2 regions of the Sediminibacillus dalangtanensis genome follow, and region 2 is predicted to be linked to the other one. Evidence: a T-box and tRNA genes for the amino acid it is inferred to sense, from the RefSeq annotation. Region 2 holds a T-box; the other holds one or more tRNA genes.
What was found. A T-box is a leader RNA that pairs with one kind of tRNA and senses whether it is charged. The one in region 2 lies ahead of trpS (tryptophan--tRNA ligase), so its partner is inferred to be a tRNA-Trp.
Positions count from the first base shown of each region.

Region 1: it has a tRNA-Trp gene. The T-box ahead of trpS (tryptophan--tRNA ligase) is inferred to sense a tRNA for this amino acid. The anticodon was not compared.

Region 1 covers NZ_CP046956.1:596,836-602,513, forward strand. Annotated here, with positions in the region: rRNA gene ERJ70_RS03155 (23S ribosomal RNA) at 1-1,388, shown strand, start outside; rRNA gene rrf (5S ribosomal RNA) at 1,705-1,820, shown strand; tRNA gene ERJ70_RS03165 (tRNA-Asn) at 1,829-1,903, shown strand; tRNA gene ERJ70_RS03170 (tRNA-Ser) at 1,905-1,996, shown strand; tRNA gene ERJ70_RS03175 (tRNA-Glu) at 2,007-2,081, shown strand; tRNA gene ERJ70_RS03180 (tRNA-Val) at 2,089-2,164, shown strand; tRNA gene ERJ70_RS03185 (tRNA-Met) at 2,201-2,277, shown strand; tRNA gene ERJ70_RS03190 (tRNA-Asp) at 2,295-2,371, shown strand; tRNA gene ERJ70_RS03195 (tRNA-Phe) at 2,397-2,469, shown strand; tRNA gene ERJ70_RS03200 (tRNA-Tyr) at 2,481-2,566, shown strand; tRNA gene ERJ70_RS03205 (tRNA-Trp) at 2,573-2,646, shown strand; tRNA gene ERJ70_RS03210 (tRNA-His) at 2,661-2,736, shown strand; tRNA gene ERJ70_RS03215 (tRNA-Gln) at 2,758-2,832, shown strand; tRNA gene ERJ70_RS03220 (tRNA-Gly) at 2,839-2,913, shown strand; tRNA gene ERJ70_RS03225 (tRNA-Cys) at 2,920-2,993, shown strand; tRNA gene ERJ70_RS03230 (tRNA-Leu) at 3,006-3,087, shown strand; gene ERJ70_RS03235 (hypothetical protein) at 3,489-4,175, shown strand; gene ERJ70_RS03240 (hypothetical protein) at 4,328-5,464, shown strand.
Region 2 covers NZ_CP046956.1:961,555-967,232, reverse strand. Annotated here, with positions in the region: gene ERJ70_RS04895 (DUF3899 domain-containing protein) at 102-467, shown strand; partial or broken gene ERJ70_RS04890 (nuclease-related domain-containing protein) at 884-1,576, shown strand; T-box leader at 2,145-2,325, shown strand; gene trpS (tryptophan--tRNA ligase) at 2,414-3,415, shown strand; gene ERJ70_RS04880 (YjbA family protein) at 3,545-4,312, opposite strand; gene ERJ70_RS04875 (YuzI family membrane protein) at 4,526-4,726, opposite strand; gene fabF (beta-ketoacyl-ACP synthase II) at 5,053-5,678, opposite strand, start outside.

The DNA.
Region 1 (5,678 bases), 360 kb from region 2:
CGGATAGGCAAATCCGTCCGGCAATCTCAAGCTGTGATGGGGAGGGAAATAAAGTACCGAAGTTCCTGATTTCACACTGCCAAGAAAAGCCTCTAGTGAGGAAAGAGGTGCCCGTACCGCAAACCGACACAGGTAGGCGAGGAGAGAATCCTAAGGTGATCGGGAGAACTCTCGTTAAGGAACTCGGCAAAATGACCCCGTAACTTCGGGAGAAGGGGTGCTTCTTTTGCGAGAAGCCGCAGTGAATAGGCCCAAGCGACTGTTTAGCAAAAACACAGGTCTCTGCGAAGCCGTAAGGCGAAGTATAGGGGCTGACACCTGCCCGGTGCTGGAAGGTTAAGGGGACGCGTTAGCCGCAAGGCGAAGCGTTGAACCGAAGCCCCAGTAAACGGCGGCCGTAACTATAACGGTCCTAAGGTAGCGAAATTCCTTGTCGGGTAAGTTCCGACCCGCACGAAAGGTGCAACGACTTGGGCACTGTCTCAACGAGAGACCCGGTGAAATTATACTATGCGTGAAGATGCGCATTACCCGCGACAGGACGGAAAGACCCCGTGGAGCTTTACTGTAGCCTGATATTGAATGTTGGTACAGCTTGTACAGGATAGGTGGGAGCCTTAGAAACCGGAGCGCTAGCTTCGGTGGAGGCGCCGGTGGGATACCACCCTGGCTGTACGGACCTTCTAACCCAGGACCGTGATCCGGTCCGGAGACAGTGTCAGGTGGGCAGTTTGACTGGGGCGGTCGCCTCCCAAAGAGTAACGGAGGCGCCCAAAGGTTCCCTCAGAATGGTTGGAAATCATTCGCAGAGTGTAAAGGCAGAAGGGAGCTTGACTGCGAGACCTACAAGTCGAGCAGGGACGAAAGTCGGGCTTAGTGATCCGGCGGTGCCGTATGGAAGGGCCGTCGCTCAACGGATAAAAGCTACCCCGGGGATAACAGGCTTATCTCCCCCAAGAGTCCACATCGACGGGGAGGTTTGGCACCTCGATGTCGGCTCATCGCATCCTGGGGCTGTAGTCGGTCCCAAGGGTTGGGCTGTTCGCCCATTAAAGCGGTACGCGAGCTGGGTTCAGAACGTCGTGAGACAGTTCGGTCCCTATCCGTCGTGGGCGTTGGAAGTTTGAGAGGAGCTGTCCTTAGTACGAGAGGACCGGGATGGACACACCGCTGGTGTACCAGTTGTTCCGCCAGGAGCATAGCTGGGTAGCTACGTGTGGAAGGGATAAGTGCTGAAAGCATCTAAGCATGAAGCCCACCTCTAGATGAGACTTCCCATCATTTTAAATGAGTAAGATCCCTCAGAGACGATGAGGTTGATAGGTCCGAGGTGGAAGCGTGGTGACACGTGCAGCTGACGGATACTAATCGATCGAGGACTTAACTTAAAACAAAAAGTGAAGGCGACTGGTCAACAGCGTATGGATAGATCAGCCAGATGGTAGTACGCCGCTTTGAGCGTACGAAAAGCTGGATGAACTATACACTAGCTGTTAGGAGCCGTAACTGGATTAAAACAAAAAGCGTCGCGGGCTCCGGTCCGCAGATCATCATTCAAACGTGTGAAGTTCGTTGATGTCTTCCTTCTTATCTAGTTTTGAAGGTGTAAAAGAAATTTTTAAATTTACCCTTGATTTTTCGTGAAAAACAGCTATAATAGTTGTTGTCACAAAAAAAGTACACTTGGATGTACGCTAAAATGAGTCTGGTGGCAATAGCGGAGAGGTCACACCTGTTCCCATGCCGAACACAGAAGTTAAGCTCTCCAGCGCCCATGGTAGTTGGGGCTTTGCCCCTGCGAGAGTAGGACGCCGCCAGGCATATCCGTTCCACCGTAGCTCAGTGGTAGAGCAATCGGCTGTTAACCGATCGGTCGTAGGTTCGAATCCTACCGGTGGAGCCATGGAGAGCTGTCCGAGTGGCCGAAGGAGCACGATTGGAAATCGTGTAGACCGCTACCGCGGTCTCGAGGGTTCGAATCCCTCGCTCTCCGCCATTTCTTAAATGGCCCGTTGGTCAAGTGGTTAAGACACCGCCCTTTCACGGCGGTAACACGGGTTCGAATCCCGTACGGGTCACCACTTAATTGGAGGATTAGCTCAGCTGGGAGAGCACCTGCCTTACAAGCAGGGGGTCGCAGGTTCGAGCCCTGCATCCTCCACCATTAGAAAATCTGATAGGAATACATCTCCTACATTATCGCGGGATGGAGCAGTCTGGTAGCTCGTCGGGCTCATAACCCGAAGGTCGCAGGTTCAAATCCTGCTCCCGCAACCAAATTATTTCCTTAATATGGTCCGGTAGTTCAGTTGGTTAGAATGCCTGCCTGTCACGCAGGAGGTCGCGGGTTCGAGTCCCGTCCGGACCGCCACTTACATAGCTTCATATCATTTATTGGCTCGGTAGCTCAGTCGGTAGAGCAACGGACTGAAAATCCGTGTGTCGGCGGTTCGATTCCGTCCCGAGCCACCTTTTCTTATGGAGGGATAGCGAAGTTGGCCAAACGCGGCGGACTGTAAATCCGCTCCCATCGGGTTCGTAGGTTCGAGTCCTACTCCCTCCACCATTACATAGGGGTATAGTTTAACGGTAGAACAGAGGTCTCCAAAACCTCCGGTGTGGGTTCGATTCCTACTACCCCTGCCATTATTAATATGTTGGCGGTCGTGGCGAAGTGGTTAACGCACCGGATTGTGGCTCCGGCACTCGTGGGTTCGATTCCCACCGGTCGCCCCATTTTCCAGTGTGTGGTATAGTTGGGCTATAGCCAAGCGGTAAGGCATCGGGTTTTGATCCCGTGATTCGCTGGTTCGAATCCAGCTAGCCCAGCCAAAAAATGCGGAAGTAGTTCAGTGGTAGAACACCACCTTGCCAAGGTGGGGGTCGCGGGTTCGAATCCCGTCTTCCGCTCCATTTTAAGGCGGCATAGCCAAGTGGTAAGGCAGAGGTCTGCAAAACCTTTATCACCGGTTCAAATCCGGTTGCCGCCTCCATATGAATAACGTGCCGGTGTGGCGGAATTGGCAGACGCGCACGACTCAAAATCGTGTTCCTTCGGGAGTGTCGGTTCGACCCCGACCACCGGTATCATAAAAAAAGACTTCAACCTTTTAGGTTGGAGTCTTTTTTTATCATCGTTCAGTAGTATTAGTTGTAGTCGAATAAAGAATTTAATTAAGAGTTTTAAAGTGAAATGGATAGTCAAATGGACATTATTAATTCAAAAATAATAGTGTTATTAGAAAGCTTCAAAATGATTGTTTCAGGACGATTTGATCGGTAGACCAAAGCATTTAAACAAAATTCCCTTTCGATTGTTGCTTCAGCTAAGTTTAACGTAGGCAAACTATAACTCCATCAGATGCACAAATCGCCGTAAAGGACTCCACTTAATGAGGGCTCCTTTCCTATAGATAATAATCAAGAAATACTTACCAAATAATATAAATATAGTATAATATTCATAGAGTATGAAAGGGGGATCAGATATGGTTGCTACAATTATGAAAAATGGACGAGTTGTACGAGGTGTAAAGACGGGCTTAAATATAAAGGGAAGTCGCATAGAGAAAAATATAACTTTAAAATTATCGAATTATTTTGGTGTTACCTTTTCAAGAAATGAGAGATTTAAAAACACTGATTACAATTTTTCGTTCTTACAGCCTGGAGAAGCATATATTGAGAGATTTAATATGTATAATGAAATATTGCTTTTATTTTCACCTTTTGCAGATTTTGATAGACGAGCTTTTGACTTTGTAGATAAAACATTAAGTCAATATGACAACAGATTAGATAAAGTTTGCATATTTTTAGTAAGTAGAGACGAAAGAATAGAACAAAAAATTTCGGACTTAAATAATGAAAATAAGGATTCGAAGTTAATTATTCCATTCACTTATAAAGAATTTGAAACTGGAAACGTAAATGAAATAGTAATTGAAAATAAGTTGAGAAAATATTTCTATAGTCGTGATTTATTCGCTCTTGAATCTCCAATTAACAATGACTCATATTTTTATGGAAGGAAAAAAATTGTTCAGGAGTTTTATTCTAAGTATATTAGTGGCGAACATGGAGGTTTATTCGGCCTTCGAAAAGTAGGTAAAACTTCTGTACTCTACGCTTGGACAGAACTATTCAATCCAAAAAAGGGAATAGTTTGTATATAGATTGCCAAAATCCTTCAGTTCATAGTCTGAGATGGTTTAAATTATTAGGAGATATAGCTTCCAAAGTAATTGATAAGTATAATCTGAACATTGACGTTGATAAATACCAATTTGATGAACGATATGCTTCCAAAAGTTTTGAAGAGATATTCATGAGAATTTATGAAGAACTAAATGGTGGAAGAGTGTTGTTGATTTTTGATGAAATAGAATTAATTTCTGTTGAAACCTCTAGCTCTGATCATTGGAAACACGGAAATGATTTCATTTCATTTTGGCAAACTATACGGGCTTTTTGTCAAGAACATCAACAACAGTTATCGTTTTTGGTAGCTGGTGTAAATCCGCATTGTATAGAGAAGGTTTCTATTAACGGAGTAGATAACCCGATTTTTTCAATGTTAAATCCTATGTATTTAAACTTATTTGATATAGAAGATGTTCGAAATATGGTTGAAAACATTGGGAAGTATATGGGCTTGGTATTTGATGAAGAGATTTTCACAAAATTGGTTGAAGATTACGGCGGGCACCCTTTCCTTGTTAGACACATATGTAGTTTGATTAATGAGAGTATTCCGTTAGAAAGACCTCAAAGAATAAGCAAGTATGATTATGAAAAGGAAAAAAGCAATTACGACATTAAGATTTCAAAATACATAGAACAAATCATACATGTACTCAAGCGATGGTATCCTGCTGAGTATGAACTGTTAGAAATATTAGCTGTTAGAGGGAACGATAGCTTTATTAGTAACCTCGGGAGGAATGATTATAATACTGTTGATCATCTGATGGGTTATGGAATATTAAAAAAGCATAAAGATACGTATTTTATTACGATTAAAGCTTTAGAGTTGTTCTTAAAGGATAACAGTGAGCAATATTTAACAGATACCATTGAACAAAAAAGGTCAGCGGTTAGCTTTAGAAGAAATAGGTTGGAAGAAACGCTTCGAGATTTAATTAAAACTATATTATATGCTAACTTCGGGAAATCTGACGCTAGAAGCAAATTGTTAGAAGTCAAGAAAACGACGGATAGACCTAAGTATGACGGTATTGATATAGGTGATTTTATGGAGAATAGCCTCTATTTTTCGGAATTAAAGATTTTGGTAGATAAAAATTGGCGATTATTTGAAAAGATATTTCAGGATAAGCGTAAATTTAACACTTATATGGAAATCGTCAATGATTATAGAATAGACGCACATGCTAAAGGGATAAGTGAAGATGAGTATACCATGTTTCATGTAGCTATTAAGTGGATTGAAGAAAAGCTTTAAACGGAAATGACACTATTTTAATCTCAAGGGAGGTACTCAGCCAAAATTAGTTACGGCATGACGGGTAAGTAGGTCAACTCGTTTCCCTGAGAGCGTTTCTATGTATAGGCCTTGTGTTGGCGCGACTAATGCCCTACAATAGGACGTAAGGAAACGAGGTTAACAGGTCGTACGCCTTAGATTGACTTATTTACGGATAAATGCACGTCAGTAC
Region 2 (5,678 bases):
ATCCCCTATTTTCGGTCTGCAATTTCCTCCATCACGAATTATTTTACCGTTTGTCCAATCATGCTATAATACTTCATATCTATGGAAAAGTTGGTGTATGTATGAAAGTCCTTCAAAATAAATGGGCGCTGCTTGGCATAAACCTTGCAGTCGGCCTTGCTTTTTTCCTGATTGCCGCTCCTGCACTGCAACTGGAACATCTGATCAATATCCTTTTTTATTTCGGAGCATGCTGGCTGTTTGTCGGGATATTTTTATGGATTGTCCATGGCGGTTTTTTTGATGGCGTCGTTTATGGTTTCAGGAAATCCTTCGAACGGAGCTTCAAGCGGAGAGATTATCTTTCAGATAATGATACGGTACCTTCTGAAAAAGTAAGCATTTCCTTTGTCAAAGCAGCGTGCTTTCAGGGTATCGGTTTACTGATTTTGATGCTTTTCCTGCTAGCTTGGTTTTATGCAGGTTAGGGCTGTACTCTGTTGGTAATTTTATGAATATAATATTTTATAAAGAAGCGGGTATGTGCATCCGCTTCTTTATTTTCCCCTGTCTTTTACTTCATTTTTGGACAAAACACAGCCTCTTAATTGGCGGAACAACTATTTTACAACGAATATAGACCCTTTATAATAAACAGAAATACGATTTCCTTAAGGTGAGGTGGACATGCTTGATTTTTAAATCCCGTACGAAGTCAAAGGAATTAATCATCCTTACTTTATTAAACAAGCGAATGAATTTGTCCAGCAAAGGTAAGCAGCACTATTTCAATTTACAAAGAGGCTACGAGAGAGAACTCATGTTTGACAGACTAACAGAAAAACTCCATGGAGAATGCCTGGTGTTAAATGATTAATTATTTGAAGTAAATAGCACTACCTTTCAAATTGATTCCCTTATTATTTCACCAGAAAAAATATACTTTTTTGAAGTGAAAAACTATCAAGGAGATTATTTTTACGAAGCGGATAAACTTTATAAGAAGCCAAGTTTGGAAGTTATAAATCCACTACACCAGTTGAGTAGAAGTGAATCCTTACTACGCCAATTGCTCCTCCGACTTGGATCAAACCTTCAAATAGAGGGTGCTTGTGTTTTTATCAATCCCTCCTTCACCTTATACCAGGCCCCTTTAGATAAACCGATGATTTTTCCCACCCAGATTAATGAGTACATGAAACAATTAAACTCCATCACTTCTAAATTAACGGATAAACATAAAAAACTGGCTGATCAACTGACAGATATAAGTAAAACAGATTCCCCATATACACAAATAACTTTCTACGATTATGATCGATTACGGAAAGGGATTACTTGTTTCAGATGCCACTCATTTTCTGTATATGTTGTGAAGAGAGAATGCGTTTGTAATGATTGTGGGTTTATGGAATCCTTACAAACGGCAGTATTACGAACCGTAAAAGAGTTTGAGGTTCTCTTTCCTGATGTGAAGATTACTACCAATATCATTCATGATTGGTGCCAAATTGTGACTTCTAAGCAAAGGATTAGAAGGCTACTTGCAAGCAACTACAAAATGGTAGGTGTCCATCAATGGGCCTACTTCATATAATTTTGGTTGCTTTCTATCTTGATATGTTTTTTATAGACAAGATGAAGTACATTTCCGACGGTTCTCGGCTTCATTTTGATCTTCATCATCCTGATTAAGGGCGTTTTCGTCGCTCCTCTGCTTCATTTTGATCTTCATTACACCGATGAAGTGCGTTTCCGTCGTTCCTTTGCTTCACTTTGATCTTCATCACACCGATGAAGGGCATTTCCTACGTCTCTCGGCTTCACTTTGATTTTCATCGCCCCGATGAAGGGTATTTCCTACGTCTCTCGGCTTCACTTTGATCTTCATCGCCCTGATGAAGGGCGTTTTCATCGCTCCTCTGCTTCACTTTGATCTTCATCGCCCTGGTGAAGTGCATTTTCGTCGGTTCTCAACTCCACTTTGATCTTCATCGGCAATGAAGGGCGTTTTCGTCCTCCCCTGCTTCATTGTATGTTCTTTTTACTGGTGAAGCCGCTTTTTTCATTACCAATGCGCACCTTCCTATCATATCGAGAAATACATTTCGAGGTTCGCCCTTGCATTTCGTTAAAAGTCTTTATATAATGATAAAAAATCAATATCTTTAGCAATGAAAAAGGCGTAGTACAATTGCCCGCTGGTTTATAGAGAGCTTGTGGTTGGTGGAAACAAGCATCAAGGTGAATTGGAATTGGACTTTCGAGCTAAGTTGAATTCTTAAGTGATCGAACTGGATAACAGTTTGATAATAAGGGTGGCACCGCGGTTCATTCGTCCCTTCGAAAGAAGGAAAGAATGAGCTTTTTTTGTGCTCAATTTATGCTCGCAATATCCTTTATCAACGCTGCAGATTATGAAGAGGTGATTACATTGAAGACTATATTTTCGGGAATTCAGCCGAGCGGAACGCTGACACTCGGAAACTATCTGGGAGCAATGAAACAATTTGTGGACTTACAGGAAGAAAACCACTGTTATTTTTGTATTGTCGACGAGCATGCGATTACCGTTCCACAAGACCGTTTAAAACTGCGTGACAACATCCGCTCGCTGGCAGCTCTCTACTTGGCATCAGGAATAGATCCAGAAAAATCGACATTGTTCATCCAGTCCGAGGTGGCAGCACATACACAGCTGGGTTGGATGTTGCAATCCATCAGTTATATCGGCGAATTGGAGCGGATGACACAATTCAAAGACAAATCGGCAGGAAAAGAAGCAGTTTCTTCATCACTGCTTACCTATCCTCCTCTAATGGCTGCGGACATTTTGCTTTATAAAACAGATATAGTGCCAGTAGGGGATGACCAAAAGCAGCATTTGGAACTAACCCGTAATTTAGCGCAAAGGTTCAACAATAAGTTTAATGACATCTTTACCGTGCCGGAAGTAAGTATTCCAAAAACTGGTGCAAGAATTATGTCGCTACAAGACCCAACCAAAAAAATGAGCAAATCAGATTCGAATCAAAAGGCATCCATTTTCATGCTGGATGACGAGAAAAAAATCGAAAAGAAAATCAAAAGTGCCGTCACAGATTCAGAGGGTATTGTTAAATTTGATAAAGAAAATAAACCGGGTGTTTCCAACCTGCTTGCCATTCACGCCAGTTGTACCGGCTCCTCTATCGCTGAACTGGAAAGCAAGTATCAGGACAAAGGTTATGGCCAATTTAAACAGGATACCGCTGATGCAGTTATTTCCGTACTCAAGCCTCTCCAAGAGCGATACTATGAGTTGATCGACTCGCAGGAGCTTGATGACATTCTGGATAACGGTGCTGATAAAGCGGAGCAGGCAGCAAACAAAATGCTTGCCAAAGCCAAAAAAGCAATGGGACTGGGCAGAGTCAAAAAGAAACCGAAAAAGTAACATTCGAGCAAAGTATTTAAAATGCTTTTTAAAGGAAAAACCCGCAAAATCACAGTCCTATTTGCGGGTTTTCCTTGTCCATATTTACATTTAAAGAGAGACCGGCAGTGATCTGGTCTCTCTCTTTAGTTAAAGCATTCGTTTGTAAGTATTTTGCTGGTCCTGATTCTGTTCTAGCTCATACATTTTCTCGAAAAATGGCTGCCCCTTTACCAGCTTGGCACAAAGTTCTTCATGAGCTCTGCTCCATCCCGGGCTCACGCCTTCATACAAGGCTTGCCAGGCAGCGTCAAAGTCCATCTCCCGAATTTGCGAATATTGATCTGGGTTCCACTCTGTCAGCCAGTAACGGACTTCCTGTAAGTTTTTCGTACCCTCCAGCTGATCCAAAGCCATCATCAATAATTGCTTTAGCTGTCGTTCTTTCCTTGTTAGTCCGAGCATCGAATCAGGTGAAAGTGACAATATATGATATTCTTTCTCCCTTTGTTCCGGTGAAAAAGAAAACTCCAGCCTGCTTGTGCCGTCAATTAGATCATATACCAGACGTTCCTGTCTCGGTATCAACCTGCTTTTTCGAACCGGCAGATGGTAACCCATCGTATCGATTGCCAAAATCGATTGGCCATCTGTGATCACACACGCATATTCCAAAGATATCCGCTCCTGGTTTTTCCGCAAATATGCCCGCTGATGGATTGCTTCGAGCAGGCTTTTTGGCAGATCCTGCAAATCATTTTCTATATAGTGGTACAACATTTCATCAATGTAAAGAACCGGTACCTGATCCAGCAGTTCAATGCCGTCTTCTTTTCTCCATTCATGAAATGCACAAACATTATAGCCGTTTTCTTCGCCTTCAAACCAATTCACCCATACGTCGTGTAAATACAACATGTCGAACCCCCGCTTTATTAATTGGATCGTTAGAAAATTGCGGCCCATTCAGGCTTGCCGGCATTCCCTCATGCTGTTTCCATCATCTTGTCCTGCCTGCTGCCAGACGGCCTGGCCGGAAACTGTGAACCGTACAATATTTAACCTTTATTTACGATACATTATGGCCAAAAAAGGAATATTTATTCTAACCAACCTAATAATTAACAGGTATTACCCTGGGTACTTATAAATTGCAATGATTATCAGCAGCAGACCTAGCGGGAGAAAGTAGCATTCCAATCTGCCCTGGATAAATAAAAAGTAATCAATCCAGGAAAGGCCGGCCGGAATAAAGTTCAAATAGAGAATGAACGTAACACCTCCAGATACTGCTAAACCGAATCCCACAAGAAACAATAAAACATAGCCCACGATTTTTCCCCCTGCCTGTCCACCTTGATCATTTACTTATATGTATGTAGGACAGGCTGTTCTAATGCCTGTATGTTTGCTTGATCAAGAAAAGGGCTAGTGCCCAACTTCTTATAAAAAAAGATCAGCGAAAAGTCGCTAATGCGTAATGTTTACTTGCTTTATTCATTATGGACTTGCTTCTCTATGTTGTTCTGACCTACCCCGAACGGATATCTTATTTTGATATCCCTCTAAAACAGAAACTTAACGTCAGTGATTATTCATCATTCAGTTAACAAGCAAAAACCCCATTCCCTGTAGTGGGAATGGGGTTCATGAAAAGTTTATGCATCCTGGTATTTCTTGAAAATGAGGGTCGCATTGTGACCGCCGAATCCGAGCGAGTTACTCAAAGCATATTCGTATTCCTGCTGTCTCGCTTGATTCGCGACGTAATCGAGATCACATTCTGGATCTGGAGTTTCCAAATTGATCGTTGGCGGTAAAATGCTCTCATTAATGGATTTTACCGAAATAATTGCTTCAATGGCCCCTGCAGCTCCCAGCAAGTGGCCGGTCATCGATTTGGTAGAAGATATCGCCAAGTTTTCAGCATGCCCTCCGAAAACTTGCTTGATTGCTTTTGTTTCAAAAGGATCGTTTAATTCGGTACTTGTTCCATGGGCATTGATATAAGCAATTTGAGAAGCGTCAACGCCTGCATCGCTTATTGCCTGATTCATAGCACGAACTGCGCCTTCCCCTTCTGGAGCTGGAGAAGTAATATGATAAGCATCTCCAGCAGATCCGTAACCTACTATCTCACCGTAAATTTTTGCTCCGCGCTGTTTTGCAGATTCCAACGATTCAATAACCAGTATTCCTGCACCTTCGCCCATGACAAATCCGTCACGATTTTGATCGAATGGACGACTCGCTGTTTTCGGATCGTCATTGAACGTCAACGCTT